2 regions of the Streptomyces sp. Qhu_M48 genome follow, and region 2 is predicted to be linked to the other one. Evidence: riboswitches for the same ligand, from Rfam matches in the RefSeq annotation. Region 2 holds a riboswitch; the other holds the start of a gene.

Evidence for each region. Region 2 has a riboswitch for ZMP and ZTP ahead of ACRRSS_RS20415 (bifunctional 5,10-methylenetetrahydrofolate dehydrogenase/5,10-methenyltetrahydrofolate cyclohydrolase). Riboswitches for the same ligand answer to the same signal wherever they lie in the genome.
Region 1: it holds a riboswitch for ZMP and ZTP, as region 2 does, so the genes downstream of both, glyA (serine hydroxymethyltransferase) here and ACRRSS_RS20415 (bifunctional 5,10-methylenetetrahydrofolate dehydrogenase/5,10-methenyltetrahydrofolate cyclohydrolase) in region 2, are expected to answer to the same signal.

What each region holds. Positions count from the first base shown of each region.
Region 1 covers NZ_CP195432.1:7,046,530-7,049,904, reverse strand. The annotation lists gene rocD (ornithine--oxo-acid transaminase) at 1-1,049, opposite strand, end outside; ZMP/ZTP riboswitch at 1,233-1,323, shown strand; gene glyA (serine hydroxymethyltransferase) at 1,397-2,662, shown strand; gene ACRRSS_RS31535 (hypothetical protein) at 2,840-3,375, opposite strand, start outside.
Region 2 covers NZ_CP195432.1:4,495,566-4,498,940, forward strand. The annotation lists gene ACRRSS_RS20410 (hypothetical protein) at 1-283, opposite strand, end outside; gene ACRRSS_RS20415 (bifunctional 5,10-methylenetetrahydrofolate dehydrogenase/5,10-methenyltetrahydrofolate cyclohydrolase) at 1,106-1,960, opposite strand; ZMP/ZTP riboswitch at 1,989-2,097, opposite strand; gene ACRRSS_RS20420 (hypothetical protein) at 2,630-2,971, shown strand; gene ACRRSS_RS20425 (thioredoxin family protein) at 3,010-3,348, shown strand.

The DNA of each region.
Region 1 (3,375 bases), 2.6 Mb from region 2:
CGCGAGGGCGCGATGTCCACGCCGGCCCACAGGCCGCGCCCGCGCACCGCCTCCACCGCCCCACCGCCGACGAGGAGCCCCAGCTCCGCGTGGAGGTGCTCGCCCAGCTCCGCCGCCCGCTCCTGGTACTCGCCCGTCCGCAGCATCGCGACCACTTCGAGGGCCACCGCGCAGGCCAGCGGGTTCCCGCCGAACGTCGACCCGTGCTCACCCGGCCGGAACACCCCGAGCACCGAACGGTCGGCCACCACCGCCGACACCGGCACCACCCCGCCGCCCAGCGCCTTCCCCAGGATGTACACGTCCGGCACCACACCCTCGTGCTCGCACGCGAACGTCCGGCCCGTCCGGCCCAGACCCGACTGGATCTCGTCCGCCATGAACAGCACGTTCCGCCGGTGCGTCAGCTCCCGCACCCCCGCCAGATAACCGGCCGGCGGCACCAGGACCCCCGCCTCGCCCTGGATCGGTTCCAGCAGCACCGCCACCGTGTTCTCGGTGACCGCCGCCTCCATCGCCGTCAGGTCCCCGTACGGCACGATCTCGAACCCCGGCGTGTACGGACCGAAGTGGTCCCGCGCCTCGTGGTCCGTGGAGAAGCTGACGATCGTCGTCGTCCTGCCGTGGAAGTTGTTCGCCGCGACCACGATCTTCGCGTGCCCGTCCGGCACGCCCTTCACCTCGTACCCCCACTTCCGGGCGGTCTTCACGGCCGTCTCGACCGCCTCCGCGCCGGTGTTCATCGGCAGCACCGCCTCCTTGCCGCACAGCTCCGCGAGCCGTGCGCAGAACTCGGCGAACCGGTCGTGGTGGAAGGCGCGCGAGGTCAGCGTCACCCGCTCCAGCTGGGCCTTCGCCGCGTCGATCAGACGCCGGTTGCCGTGCCCGAAGTTGAGCGCCGAGTACCCGGCGAGCATGTCGAGGTAGCGGCGCCCCTCGACATCGGTCATCCAGGCGCCGTCCGCCGAGGCGACGACGACCGGCAGGGGGTGGTAGTTGTGAGCGCTGTGCGCCTCCGCCGAAGCGATCGCGTCTTGTGTGCTCGACACGGGATCTCCGTTCGTCCTGCGGCTCGGGGGGTGACCCCGACGAGGGGGTGTGGCCCCTGTTTCTATCGTCGCTCGGATGCCGGGCGGGGAAACCTCGCGTACGGCGCGCCCTTCGCCGGTGTCCCGCCGGTCGGCCCCCGCTCCCCGGTCGGCCCCGACCGACCGGCCACCCGCTACGCTGAGAACACGCACGGCGACTGGCGAACGGGGAAGCGACCCCGGGGGAGCCGTGCGCGGCAGACCACACGAGACGCCGCCCGCCTGGGCGTCACGGGACCAGAGTCCCGCGTGGCGCCGCGCCTCTCACGCAGTGTCCCGGGACCCGCCGACGCCCGGAGGACACCACCATGACCGCACCGCAGCACCCCGCACTCGCCGCCGCCGATCCCGAGCTCGCCGCCCTCGTCGGCGCCGAGGAGAGCCTCCAGGCGGAGACCCTGCGCCTCATCCCCAGCGAGAACTACGTCTCCGCCGCCGTCCTCGAGGCCTCCGGCACCGTCCTCCAGAACAAGTACAGCGAGGGCTACCCCGGCCGCCGCTACTACGAGGGCCAGCAGAACATCGACCAGGTCGAGACCCTCGCCGTCGAGCGCGCCAAGGCCGTCTTCGGCGTCGACCACGCCAACGTCCAGCCCTACTCCGGCTCCCCGGCCAACCTCGCCGTCTACCTCGCCTTCGCGGAGCCCGGCGACACCGTGATGGGCATGGCCCTGCCCATGGGCGGCCACCTCACCCACGGCTGGGGCGTCTCCGCCACCGGCAGGTGGTTCCGCGGCGTCCAGTACGGCGTCCGCCACGACACCGGCCTCGTCGACTTCGACGAGGTCCGGGAGCTCGCCCTCAAGGAGCGCCCGAAGGTGATCTTCTGCGGCGGCACCGCGCTGCCCCGCACGATCGACTTCGCCGCCTTCGGCGAGATCGCCCGCGAGGCCGGTGCCGTGCTCGTCGCCGACGTCGCCCACATCGCCGGCCTCATCGCGGGCGGCGCCCACCCGTCCCCGGTCCCGCACGTGGACGTGATCTCCACGACCACCCACAAGACCCTGCGGGGCCCGCGCGGCGCCATGCTCATGTCCCGCCAGGAGCACGCCAAGGCCCTCGACAAGGCCGTCTTCCCCGGCCTCCAGGGCGGCCCGCACAACCAGACCACCGCCGCCATCGCCGTCGCCCTCCGCGAGGCCTCCCTGCCCTCCTTCCATGACTACGCGCACGCCGTCGTCGCCAACGCCAAGGCCCTCGCCGAGGCGCTCCTCGCCCGAGGCTTCGACCTGGTCTCCGGCGGCACCGACAACCACCTGATCCTGATGGACCTCACCCCCAAGCAGGTCCCCGGCAAGATCGCCGCCAAGGCCCTCGACCGGGCGGGCATCGTCGTCAACTACAACACCGTCCCCTACGACCCCCGGAAGCCCTTCGACCCCTCCGGCATCCGCATCGGCACCCCCTCCCTCACCTCCCGTGGCCTCACCACCGCGCACATGGCGCAGGTCGCCGAGTGGATCGACCGCGGTGTCGCGGCCGCCGGCACGGGCGACGAGGAGGCCCTCCGCGCGATCCGCGCCGAGGTCGCCGACCTGATGTCCGCCCACCCGGCCCCGGGCCTCCCGGTCTGACCCTCTGACCCGGCGGCCCAGCCCGGACCCGGCGGCCCAGCCCGGACGGCGGCCCAGCCCAGCCCGAACCGGGCGGCCCCGCCCGGACCGGGCCGCCCAGCCCCGCCCCGCCTAGCCCTGTCCAGTCCCCCGGAAATGGGCGGGGCAGCTGAGCGCGGCCCCGCCCCGCCCCGGGCGTCAGCCCGTGGACTCCGCCGCTCTCCGGGCCTCCTCGCGGTCCGGTATGCCCTCCAGCCGGAAGGTGAGCGCGCCCCCGTTCCTCGTCCAGAGGAGCGTGGGGCCCGCCGTGCGGACCTCATGGGTCCAGGGCGCGCCCGTCCCGTCCGTCATCGGGAAGGTCAGCAGGTGCGGGGCCGCGAACCAGTAGCCCTGGGCGCCGTCCGGCAGGTCGACCCACTGCGGCCGCGTCCTGACCTGCTTGGCGAAGCCGATGTCGAGGCGGGCCGGGAACTCGTCGAGCCGGACCGTCCGCTCTCCCTCCCGCCAGCACAGGCTGATCACCGCCCGTCCCCGCTCCGCCGACCCCGTCACCGCGACCGCGTCCGGCGCGCCCAGCGCCCGGGGTATCAGCGGCTCGAAGCCCGCCAGACGCCCGGCCTCCGCCGGCGGCACCGGCTCCGGGCAGCCCGGGACCGCGCCACCCTCCGGAACAGGGCGCCCGCCGGGCACGTACCGCACGGACACCCCGCCGAAGCCGAACCACTCCGCCACCG
Region 2 (3,375 bases):
TCGCGACCGCGTCGGAGGTCGGCGTGTCGTCCGTGCTCGGGTCCGCTGCCCCGGCGGTGTCGCCCGTGGGCGTGTCGGTCGGCGGGTCGGCGGGCGACGGGGAGGCGTCGGCCGGGCCGTCTCCGGCGACGACGGGCGAGGGCGCGCCGATCGCGTCGCCGCCGGGGCGCCTGTCGGTGGTGAGGCCCTGGTCGGTACCCCGGGCGGCCAGGAAGGCAGTCGCCACGAGTGTCGCCACGAGCAGCGGGACGAGCGGCACGCCGAACCGGCGGACGCGCCGCACGTCCGGTCCGGGCCGGGGCGCGCCCAGCCGGACGAGGCGGGGCGACCACCCGGACGGGGAGCCGACTCGGAGCGGCGGGGCGGGGCGGGGCCCAGGGCTCGCGTCGGATGCGTCCCGCGCGACGGGCCCACCACCGGGACCAGACGCCTGGGGAGGGACGGACCCGGGTGGGGCGGACGCCGCAGGCAGGGCAGACGTCTCAGGCATGGTGGACGCCCCAGGCACGGCGGACGTCTCAGGCACAGCTGACGCCTCAAGCACTACAGACGCCTCGGGCACGGCAGATGCCTCGCGTACAACGGACGTCTCAGGTATTACAGACGCCTCGGGTACGGGAGACGCCTCGGGTACGGCAGTCGTCTCAGGCGTGTTCGGCGTCTCGGGCACGACGGACGCCTGAGACGAGGCAGAGGCCCCGGGCGTGCCGGACGCCTGAGGCGCGGCGGATGCCTCGGACACCGCGGATGCCTCGGACGCCGCAGATGTCTCAGGCAGAGCGGTCGCCTCGGACAGGGCTGACGCCTGCCGCGGAGCTGACGTCGCCGGTGGGGCTGACGCCTCCGGCGGGGCCGGCGTCGCGGACGGGCCGGACGAGCCGGACGCGCTGATCGCGCCGGACGAGGCGGACGGGACCGGTCGACGGTCCGGGGGCGGCGGGGTGGCGGCGGACGGGTGTGGCACGGGGTCCAGGTTCGCCCGTCGGCGTCCCCCCGGCCACCCCTTTTCGGGCGACGAGCCCTGCCCGTACAGAACCGCGACATTCGCCCACCGGGCTCCCGCCCGCCACCGCCACCACTCCCGCCGCCCCGTCACGAACCGTCCCTACAGACCGAGCTGACGCTCCGCACCCTCGACCGTCTGGGCCAGGAGCACGGCGATGGTCATGGGGCCGACACCGCCGGGGACGGGGGTGATGAGGGAGGCGCGCTCGGCGGCGGAGGCGAAGTCGACGTCGCCGACGTTGCCCGGGTTGTATCCGGCGTCGACGACGACGGCGCCCGGCTTGATGTCCGCGCCCTTGATGAACTGGGGCTTGCCGACGGCGGCCACGAGGATGTCGGCCTCGCGGACGACGGAGGCGAGGTCCTCGGTACGCGAGTGGCAGTAGGTGACGGTGGCATCGCGGCCGAGGAGGAGCAGGCCTGCCGGCTTGCCGAGGATCGCGCTACGGCCGACGACGACGGCGCGCTTGCCGCGCGGGTCGACGTCGTAGGCGTCGAGGAGACGCATGATGCCGCCCGGCGTGCAGGAGACGAAGCCGGGAAGGCCGAAGCCCATGGCGGCGAACGAGGCCATGGTGACGCCGTCGACGTCCTTGGCGGGGTCGATGGCCTCGAAGGCGGCACGCTCGTCGATGTGCGGGCCGACGGGGTGCTGGAGCAGGATGCCGTGGACCTCGGGGTCCTGGGAGAGTGTGGTGATCGCCGCGACCAGTTCCTCGGTCGTCGTGGTGGCGGGCAGCTCGACGTGCTTGGAGCGGATTCCGGCCTTCGCGCAGCGGTTCTGCTTCATCTTCACGTACGTCACGGAGGCGGGGTCCGCGCCGACGAGGACGGTCGCCAGACAGGGGGTGACGCCGGTGCGCCGGGTGATCTCGGCGGCGCGGGCGGCGGTCTCCTCGACGGTGCGGCGGGCGAGGGCCGTGCCGTCCATGAGGGCGGCGGTGCTGGTGGACATGGCAACTCCTGGGCGTCGTCTGTGACCAATGGTTCGCCCAGGCGCACGGCATCGGGACGGGCGCGCAGATGGGGCGCGCTCCCGCCGGGCCGCTCCCCGGTGGTGATCCACCTCAAGCGCCAGTCACGGCCCGAGCACCACTCTACGTGAGGGGCCGAAGGCGGTTCCCTGACAGGGGCCCGATGACCGGTGCCGGGCAGGACAAGGCGGGACAGAGCAAGACAGCGCATGACCCCACCGTGTCGGGCCGTACCCCGATGAACTCCAGGGTCCACGCGCCCTCCGGCGCCGAGGCTTCGACGTGGTGCGGGTGGCGCGACGTCCTCCCCAGGGCGGCGGGTCCACAGCGGAGGCCGTCCGTGCCGCCCAGGCGGCGCCCGCCGAGGCCCCGGGCGCCACGCCTGACAGTGTGAGGACCGCGGCGGCGACCAGCTGCCCGTCCCGAGTCGTCGGGACGATGAGCCCCACGGCGGTGAGATGGATCAGGCGGGCGGAGACGGACAGCGTCCGCGCCCGTCCGACCCCCGGGCCCGGACGGTGGTACCGCGCGAGATCATGCGCGCGGAGGTTGTCCGGCCGACTCCGGCTGAGTTGCCGTGCCCGCCCCCGAGGTCCCCTCGCCCGGCGAGCCGGCCCTCGGCCCCGGGCCGTACCCCGGAGGGCGGCGACGTGCTCGTACCCGGCGAGCACGTCTTCGGCGGCAGCTCCGGCCCAACCTCCGACGCGCTCGGTGTCCGCTGGTTTGCCAAACACCTCGGACCGTACGGAGACACCGTCGCGCTCGTCCGCCTGCACGAGCGCGTCCCGCACCTCGACTGCGCACTCGGCCTCATCCGGGACGGGCTGCTGGTCGGCTGCGAGGAAGCCCCGCTCGACGGCGTGCCCGACGTCCTGAGCGAGTGGGACCGGGCGGGCGTCGGCTTCGAGGCCGCCACTCTTCGCGGCGCGGTGGGCCGACTCGTCGCCGGCGTTCCGGGGCCGGGCCGGCGTGCCGCAGCCCGCGGGGGATGATGGGGAGGGAACGACGGAACGCGAGGTCAGGAGCTTTTATGGCGAAGCGGGTTCACCAACCCCGTGAGGACGCGGAATTCGATTTCATCCTCAGGATGAGCGGAGTCCCGGTCCTCGCCTACTTCACCGGGACATGGCCCAAGGCGATCGAGCCCTGCCGGGCGATGGACCTCGTCGTGGGTGACATCGCCGACGAGTACAAGGGCCGCCTGACGGCCGTCCGCACCGACATCACGCGCTGTCCGGCCGCGACCGAGCGATACGGGGTCACCGGAGCCCCGTCCTACGTCCTGGTGAAGGAGGGCGAGGCGGTCGCGCACGGGACGGGCCCCATGACCACCGCCGAGGTACGGGAGTTCCTCGACGCCCACCTCTGAGCGTCCGCCCCGCGAGCGCCGACGGCA